Regions from separate parts of the Nocardiopsis sp. TRM 82005 genome, predicted to be linked through region 2. Evidence: riboswitches for the same ligand, from Rfam matches in the RefSeq annotation. Region 2 holds a riboswitch; the other holds the start of a gene.

Region 1 (4,170 bases), on a different contig from region 2:
CAACTACGGCGCCGAGCCGGTCAACGCGGCCCTGGAGGTCATCGAGGGCGCCGGGCTGCCCCGCCGCCTGATGATCGACGCCAGCCACGCCAACAGCGGCAAGGACCACACCCGCCAGCCCGGTGTGACCGCCGCGATCGCCGCCCAGGTCGCCGAGGGCCAGAAGGGCATCGTCGGTGTCATGCTGGAGAGCTTCATCGTCGAGGGCGCCCAGAAGCTGGGGGACCCGGCCGACCTGACCTACGGCCAGTCGATCACCGACAAGTGCATGGGTTGGGAGACCACCGGCGAGGTGCTGTCCCAGCTGGCCGAGTCCGTGCGTCAGCGCCGCAAGAACGCCGCCTGACGACGGACACGCGAGGGCATCCGCGTCCGCTCAGGCGCGGATGTCCTTGTGCACGGCCCCGTCCTCGACCACCGCGGTGATGCTGCTCGGGCCCGCCGCCACCGCGATGTCGGTGAGGGGGTCCCCGGCGCAGACGACGATGTCGGCCCGCTTGCCGATCTCCAGCGTGCCGATCTCGTCGGCCAGGCCCACGAGTTCGGCCGCGTCCCGGGTCCCGGCGAACAGGGCGGCCTCTGTGCTCAGGCCGTGTTCCACGAGCAGTGCGAGTTCACGCAGGTTGCGGCCGTGCGAGCAGACACCGGAGTCGGTCCCCAGGGCCACACGCACCCCGGCGCGCAGGGCCGCGGACACGCGCTCGCTCAGGTGTTCCTGGAGCCTGAGCTTCTTGGCTACGGCGTCGTCCGCCGACTTCGCCGGGTCGGGCCGAGCGGTGGCCGTGGCCAGGGTGGGCACCAGGAAGGCGCCGCGCTCCCCCATCATGTCGATCCCGCGCTCGCCGATCTCGTAGCCGTAGTGCGGCGGCTGGTCCACCAGGTCGGCCGGGTTCATGCCGTCGCCGGACATGACCATGTGCACGTGGGTGTCGACGAACCCGGGCAGGACGGTGCACCCGGTCACGTCGATCTCGTGGTGCGGCCCGCCGATCCTCGGGGCGTCCGCGGCGGGACCCATCCAGTCGATCCGTCCGCCGCGCGCCACGACCACCCAGTCCGGACGGCGGCCCGGTGCCGGTTCCGTCGAACACGGTCCCGCCCCGGACCGTGACCGTCGTGTCCTCGGACCTCAGTGCCCTCCCTCCAGACGACCCGAGGCCGCCGCGCCTCCCGGATCCGTACTCCGGGGTGTCCGCGGCCGCTCCGACCGCCCCGGGCCCGACGGGATCACTCCCCGGCGGCCTCCGGCGGCAGGACCTCCAGCTCCACGAGCAGTTCGCGTCCCAGCGACACCCGCAACTCCTCCTGCCCGTCCTCCTCGAGTTCGATACGCAGCGCGAAGGTGTACAGTTCCTCGCCTCGCTCGACCCAGCCGACCCACCAGCCCGGCGCGGGCTCGACGCCCGTGGCCCACCCGGTCTTGGCGCACAGGGTGTAGCCGTCGCCCTCCTCCACGGTGGCGATCTCCTGGAGCGCCCGCTGGTGCTCCGTGTCCACGGGCAGGTCGGCGAGGGCCAGGTCGGCCAGGAATGAGGTCTGCTCCATGGCGGAGATCTCCAGCGGACCGTCCAGCCAGAACCCGTCCACCGAGTCCGCGTCGCCCACCGACCGGTTTCCGTAGTCGAATCGGTCCACCCAGGTCACCATCCGCTCGTGCCCGACCCTGCGGGCCAGTTCCTGGTAGACGGACAGGTTGGAGGCGGGAAAGGCTTCACGCAGGGACATGTCCCGCTCCCACTCGGGCACCCGCTGGGACCCGCCGCCGTAGGACAGCACCTCGTCCACGTCCTCGACCGCGCCCGTCTGTAGCCCGATCAGGGTGTTGGGGATCTTGAAGGTGGACGCGGGCACCGCGCGCTCATGGGCCTCCTCGGGCCCGACCACGGTCGCCCTCCGCTCCCGCACGTCGTAGAGCGCGAAGGCGCCCACGACCCCCTCCTCGGAGAACACCGCCTCCAGGTCCTCGCGCTCCTCGGCGGCCACGTCGCCCCGGGTCAGGGCACCGGCCTCCGGGCCGTCCCCGGAGGACCCGGCCGGATCCCCGTCTCCCGTGGCCCGCCGCCCTGCCCGGACTCGGCGCACCCGGTCCCCGCGGCCAGGGTGAGGACGCATCCGGCGGCCAGCGCGGGCAGGCCGCGTACCGTCCCCCGCAGCCTCCGGGACCCGTCCCCGGTGTCGGTTCGCATTCGCCATCCCCTCCACACGACAAAAGCCCGTCCTCGGCACACGCTAACCTCTCGACCCCGCCAGAGGGCGGTGACGGCGGGGACACCGGTCCGGGGTCCGGCGAGGTGCCGGGCTCGGAGGCGGGCGGCCACGGCTCCACCGGGGGCAGCTCCGGGCACTCTTGGGGGCCGTGTGCGGCCGCTGCTAGGCTGAACGTGTTGCTGACCCCGTACGGGAGAGTGCCCGCGTATCCAGCACGGGCCGCCGAAGGAGCAATTCCTCCCCGAAGACAACCTCTCAGGCACAGTGGACCGTACGGGCGAGACCACTCTGGAAAGCAGGGACGACCGTCTCTCGCCGAAGGTGCAAGCCACGCCGAGGCATGGCGAAGCTCTCAGGCACCGATGACAGAGGGGGAGGATGGCAACGCCACGTACGTCACGACGCCCATCCTCTCGGGAGTTCCCATGTCAGAGCCCGCATCCGCGCCGCGCGCCACGGCGCTGCGCGAGGCCCACGAGAAGGCCGGCGCCACCCTCGTCGACTTCGCCGGATGGCTCATGCCGCTGCGCTACGGCAGCGAGACCGCCGAACACAGGGCGGTGCGCGAGGCCGCGGGCCTGTTCGACCTCTCCCACATGGGTGAGATCCGGCTGACCGGACCGCAGGCCGCCGACGCCCTGGACTACGCGATGGTGGGGCACCTGTCCCGGGTCAAGGTGGGCCGGGCCCGGTACAGCATGATCACCGCCGAGGACGGCGGGGTCCTGGACGACCTCATCGTCTACCGGCTCGGCGAGGAGGAGTACCTCGTCGTGGCCAACGCCGCCAATGTGCCGGTCGTGGCCTCCGCCCTGGCCGAGCGGGCCTCCGGCTTCGACACCGAGGTCGCCGACGAGTCCGCCGACCACGCCCTGATCGCCGTCCAGGGTCCGCGCGCCGTGGACGTCCTGGCGCCGCTGACCGACGCGAACCTGGACGACATCCGCTACTACGCCGGGTACGAGCACACCGTCGCCGGTGAACCCGTCCTGCTCGCCCGTACCGGCTACACCGGCGAGGACGGCTTCGAGATCTTCGTCAGGCCCGCCACGCGGGCCCCCAAGGTGTGGGACGCCCTCCTGGCCGAAGGGGAGAAGCACGGCCTCGTGCCCGCCGGGCTCTCGGCCCGCGACACCCTGCGCCTGGAGGCCGGGATGCCGCTGTACGGGCAGGAGCTCACCGCCGACCTCACCCCCTTCGACGCCGGCCTGGGCCGGGTGGTCAAGTTCGACAAGGGCGACTTCGTGGGCCGGGCCGCCTTGGAGGAAGCCTCGCGCACCTCCCGTCCCCGCCGCCTCATCGGCCTCCTCGCACGCGGTCGCCGCCCGCTGCGCAAGGACCAGAACGTACTGCGCGACGGCACGGTCGTCGGAACCATCACCAGCGGCGCGCCCTCTCCCACCCTGGGCCGCCCCATCGCCATGGCCTACGTGGACGGCGACCTCGACACCTCGACCGGCACGTTCACCGTGGACGTGCGCGGACGGGGCGAGGACGTCGACGTGGTCGAACTGCCGTTCTACAAGCGGCAGTCGTAGAGCAGGGGCCTTCACACCCCGAAGGCCCGCACGCCCCGCGCGGCGGGATCCCCCACGGAGGGACCCGCACGCACGGGGCGCGACCGGGCGTAGGCCGGGCCGGGCAGCCGTACGGGCGCGCGGCAGGAAAATGGAACACCTCCAAGGAGAGTTGAAGTGAGCGTTCCCACGGAGCTGGGTTACACCGCCAAACACGAGTGGGTCGTGGTCGAGGACGGGGTCGCCACCGTCGGGATCACCTCGTTCGCCGCCGAGGCCCTGGGTGACATCGTCTACGTCGAGATGCCCGAGGCCGGCAGCGAGGTGTCCGCGGGCGAGCCGTGCGGCGAGGTGGAGTCCACCAAGTCCGTCAGTGACATCTACTCACCGGTCAGCGGCGAGGTCGTCGAGGTCAACGAGGCCCTCGAAAACGAGCCCGAGGCGG
Region 2 (4,170 bases):
CCTCGAACCAGCCGATTGTCCTGCTCAAGGAATCCGATGGGGACCGCTACCTGCCGATCTGGATCGGCGGCGTGGAGGCGACCGCGATCGCGCTGGCCCAACAGGGCGTCGCCCCGGCCCGGCCACTCACCCATGACCTGCTCCGGGACGTGCTCGACGCCCTGGACACCGGGCTCAACACGGTGAACATCACCGGCCTCAGCGACGGCATCTTCTATGCCGAACTGGTTTTCAGCAACGGTGTGGAGGTGAGCGCGCGCCCCTCCGACTCGATCGCCCTGGCATTACGGACGGGCACGCCTATCTACGCGCATGAGGACGTGATCGAAGAGGCCGGGATGCCGATCCCGGACGAGCAGGAGGACCAGGTCGAGGCGTTCCGGGAGTTCCTGGACAACATCTCGCCCGAAGACTTCGGCAGACGTACGGAGTAGGTGCCGGGGCGTGCTCCTCCTGACGGACCCGCGCGTGGGCGCGGGTCCCGCTTGTGCGTGGCTTTCGGTGTGACCGGAGAGGACACGCCGCGACCTGCGGCTTTGTTCCGGGCGCCGGTGATAGATTGGAACAAGGAAATGGCCGTAATGGTTCGGGCCGAAACCCCGGCAGGCGCACGGGGCGCCACCGGGCGGCTCTGTGACACCAGCGCCGCGCGCACTTGGCGACGCGCCGCATGGTGTCGTTGACGCTGCCGGTCGGCCGTCCTACCGTCATTGCAGTGGAACCCGCGGCGCACCCGTTCCCTGAGTGGACATCCCCTGTCGAGACCGCCGTGGGACGAGAAGCCGGAGGTCGGCGTGGCGGTAGCGGGCGGCGAGCGGGATCCCCATGACAGGCGGTTCGCGCTGCGGCTAGCGGGGCAGCAGGGCCTACTGTGCGAAGAGGACGTGGTGGCGCTGCCTATGGACGTCGGGTACCGGGGCCCCGCGGCGTGTACCGCCGCAGGGATCAGCTACCGCCAGCTCGACTACTGGGCCAGGACCGGCCTGGTGGAGCCGAGCGTGCGTGCCGGAGCCCACAACGCCCCCCTCTACAGCCTCCCCGACATCCTGTTGCTCAAGGTGGCCAAACGGTTCCTGGACACCGGGATCTCGCTACAGCAGATCCGCACCGCGGTCGACCACCTGCGCGGCCGCCCCGCCCTGGACCTGGCCCGCATCACCCTGATGAGCGACGGCGTCAGCGTCTACGAGTGCACCTCGCCCGAGGAGGTCGTCGACCTCATGCAGCGTGGACAGGGCATGTTCGGCCTGGCCCTGGCCAACGTCTGGCGCGAGCTGGAGGAGGCGCTGGGCGTGGTCCCCGCCGAGGAGCGGACCGACCTGCCCGCCGTGGCACCCCAGCCCGTGGACGAGCTGGCCAGGCGCCGCCGGGAACGCCGCACCGGTTGAGCCCTCCGAGGCACACCGCGGACCGCGTGCCCTCCCCGTGCGGTCGAACCGCATCGCGCGCGGGGCGGACGGGCCGCCGCGGCCACGGGAGCCCCGCAGCCGTTCGTAGGATCCGACAGATCGAAGCCGTCAAGCCAGTGAAACACCTGACCGGCGGCGGTACCCGGCGCGGCCATCGAGTACGGTCGTAGTCACAACAGGGATGAAAAACGACATTCATCCTGGTTGTACACATGTACAGACTGTCAGCTGGCTGTCGATGCCGCGCGAGAGAGACCCCGCCAACGGGGCGCCGACGGGGCAACACTCCCCAGTAACCTCTCAGGCACCATGGACCGCGTGGAGTAGGCCGCTCTGAAGCCTGGGCACCGCTGTGCCCGGTGACAGAGGGGGAGACCGTGAGGAACACCGCCGATCAGACTCGGCCCTGTCACCAGGAGGTCTCCATGCCAGACCAGCCCGTGCACACCCCCGGCGAACCCGCCAGGGTGTTCGCCGACCGCCACATCGGCCCCGCCCCGGCTGAGACCCAGGAGATGCTCAAGACCGTCGGCTACGGCTCCACCGCCGAACTCATGGCCGACGCCGTGCCCGAGTCCATCCTCACCGGGCCCGGGAAGAGCGCGCCGCTGGACCTGCCCGAGGCGATCGGCGAGTCCGAGGCCCTGGCCGAGCTGCGCGACCTGGCCTCCCGCAACGACGTGCGCACCTCGCTGATCGGCCAGGGTTACTACGGCACCTTCACCCCGCCGGTCATCCTGCGCAACATCATGGAGAACCCCGCCTGGTACACGGCCTACACGCCCTACCAGCCCGAGATCTCCCAGGGCCGCCTGGAGGCCCTGCTCAACTTCCAGACCATGGTCTCGGACCTGACCGGCCTGCCCGTCTCCGGCGCCTCGCTGCTGGACGAGGCCACCGCCGCCGCCGAGGCCATGACCCTTGCCCGGCGCGCCTCCCGGAGCAAGGCCGACGTCTTCGTCGTCGACTCCGACGTCTTCCCCCAGACCCTGCGGGTGCTGCGCACCCGCGCCGAGCCCCTGGGCATCGAGATCGTGGTCGCCGACCTGTCCCGGGGACTGCCCGACGGCGACGCCTTCGGTGTCCTGGTGCAGTACCCCGCCTCAAGCGGCGCGGTCCGTGACCCCGGTACCGTCATCGCCCAGGCGCACGAACGCGGCGCCCTCGCGGTGGTGGCCGCCGACATCCTCGCCCTGACCCTGCTGCGCAGCCCCGGGGACCTGGGCGCCGACGTCGCGGTCGGCTCCACCCAGCGCTTCGGTGTCCCGCTCGGCTTCGGCGGCCCGCACGCCGGGTACATGGCCGTCGGTGAGAAGCTGCGCCGCCAGCTGCCCGGCCGCCTGGTCGGCGTCTCGGTGGACAACGCGGGCAAGCCCGCCTACCGCCTGGCCCTACAGACCCGCGAGCAGCACATCCGCCGCGAGAGGGCCACCAGCAACATCTGTACCGCCCAGGTCCTGCTCGCCGTCATGGCCGGGATGTACGCCGTCTACCACGGCCCCGACGGACTGCGCGCGATCGCCCGCCAGGTGCACGCCCGTACCGCCGCCCTGGCCGCCGCTCTCACCGAGCGCGGCTTCGAGCTCGTGCACTCCGCCTACTTCGACACCCTGCGCGTGCGCGTGCCCAGCGCCGCCCGCGTCGTGGAGTCCGCGCTGGAGTCCGGGTACAACCTGCTGGCCGTCGACCAGGACACGGTCGGTGTGAGCGTGGACGAGACCACCGCCCCGGCCGACCTGGAGAAGGTCCTGGCCGCCTTCGGCGAGGCCGAGCGCGGCTCCTCCCGAGTGCGCCTGAGCGTGGACGGAACCGCTGACCGCCTGCCCGCGGGGCTGGCCCGCGAAGTCGACTACCTGACCCACCCGGTGTTCAACACCCACCGCAGCGAGACCTCGTTGCTGCGCTACATGCGCCGCCTGTCCGACCGGGACCTGGCGCTGGACCGCACGATGATCCCCCTGGGCTCGTGCACCATGAAGCTCAACTCCACCACCGAGATGGAGCCGGTCACCTGGCCGGAGTTCGCGGGCCTGCACCCGCTCGCGCCGCTGGACCAGGCCGCCGGTAGCGTGGCCCTGATCCGCGACCTGGAGGCCTGGCTGGCCGAGGTCACCGGGTACGACGCGGTCTCCCTCCAGCCCAACGCCGGCTCCCAGGGCGAACTCGCCGGACTGCTGGCCATCCGCGGCTACCACCACTCGCGCGGCGAGGCACACCGCGACGTGTGCCTGATCCCCAGCTCCGCGCACGGCACCAACGCCGCCAGCGCGGTCATGGCCGGTATGCGCGTGGCCGTCGTGGCCTGCGACGACAACGGCAACGTCGACCTGGAGAACCTGCGCGCCAAGACCGCCGAACACGCGGACGACCTGGCGGCCATCATGGTCACCTACCCGTCCACGCACGGCGTGTACGAGGACACCATCACCGAGGTGTGCGATCTGGTGCACGAGGCGGGCGGCCAGGTGTACGTGGACGGCGCCAACCTGAACGCGCTGCTGGGCTGGGCCAAGCCGGGCGAGTTCGGCGCCGACGTCAGCCACCTGAACCTGCACAAGACCTTCTGCATCCCGCACGGCGGCGGCGGTCCGGGGGTGGGCCCGGTCGCGGTCCGCTCCCACCTGTCCGGCTTCCTGCCCAACCACCCGGGCCAGCCCGATGCGGGCCCGCACACGGGGGTGGGGCCGGTCTCCGCGGCCCCGTTCGGCTCGGCGGGCATCCTGCCCATCTCCTGGGCGTACATGCGGATGATGGGGGAGCA

The links. Region 2 has a riboswitch for glycine ahead of gcvP (aminomethyl-transferring glycine dehydrogenase). Riboswitches for the same ligand answer to the same signal wherever they lie in the genome.
Region 1: another riboswitch for glycine. It lies ahead of gcvT (glycine cleavage system aminomethyltransferase GcvT); the one in region 2 lies ahead of gcvP (aminomethyl-transferring glycine dehydrogenase).

The regions. Positions count from the first base shown of each region.
Region 1 covers NZ_JBWDTQ010000023.1:110,556-114,725, forward strand. Annotated here, with positions in the region: gene AC0T5L_RS18980 (3-deoxy-7-phosphoheptulonate synthase) at 1-346, shown strand, start outside; gene AC0T5L_RS18985 (amidohydrolase family protein) at 377-1,018, opposite strand; gene AC0T5L_RS18990 (penicillin-binding transpeptidase domain-containing protein) at 1,228-1,998, opposite strand; glycine riboswitch at 2,389-2,490, shown strand; gene gcvT (glycine cleavage system aminomethyltransferase GcvT) at 2,634-3,746, shown strand; gene gcvH (glycine cleavage system protein GcvH) at 3,903-4,170, shown strand, end outside.
Region 2 covers NZ_JBWDTQ010000042.1:16,703-20,872, forward strand. Annotated here, with positions in the region: gene AC0T5L_RS25980 (bifunctional nuclease family protein) at 1-434, shown strand, start outside; gene AC0T5L_RS25985 (MerR family transcriptional regulator) at 900-1,388, shown strand; glycine riboswitch at 1,646-1,736, shown strand; gene gcvP (aminomethyl-transferring glycine dehydrogenase) at 1,835-4,170, shown strand, end outside.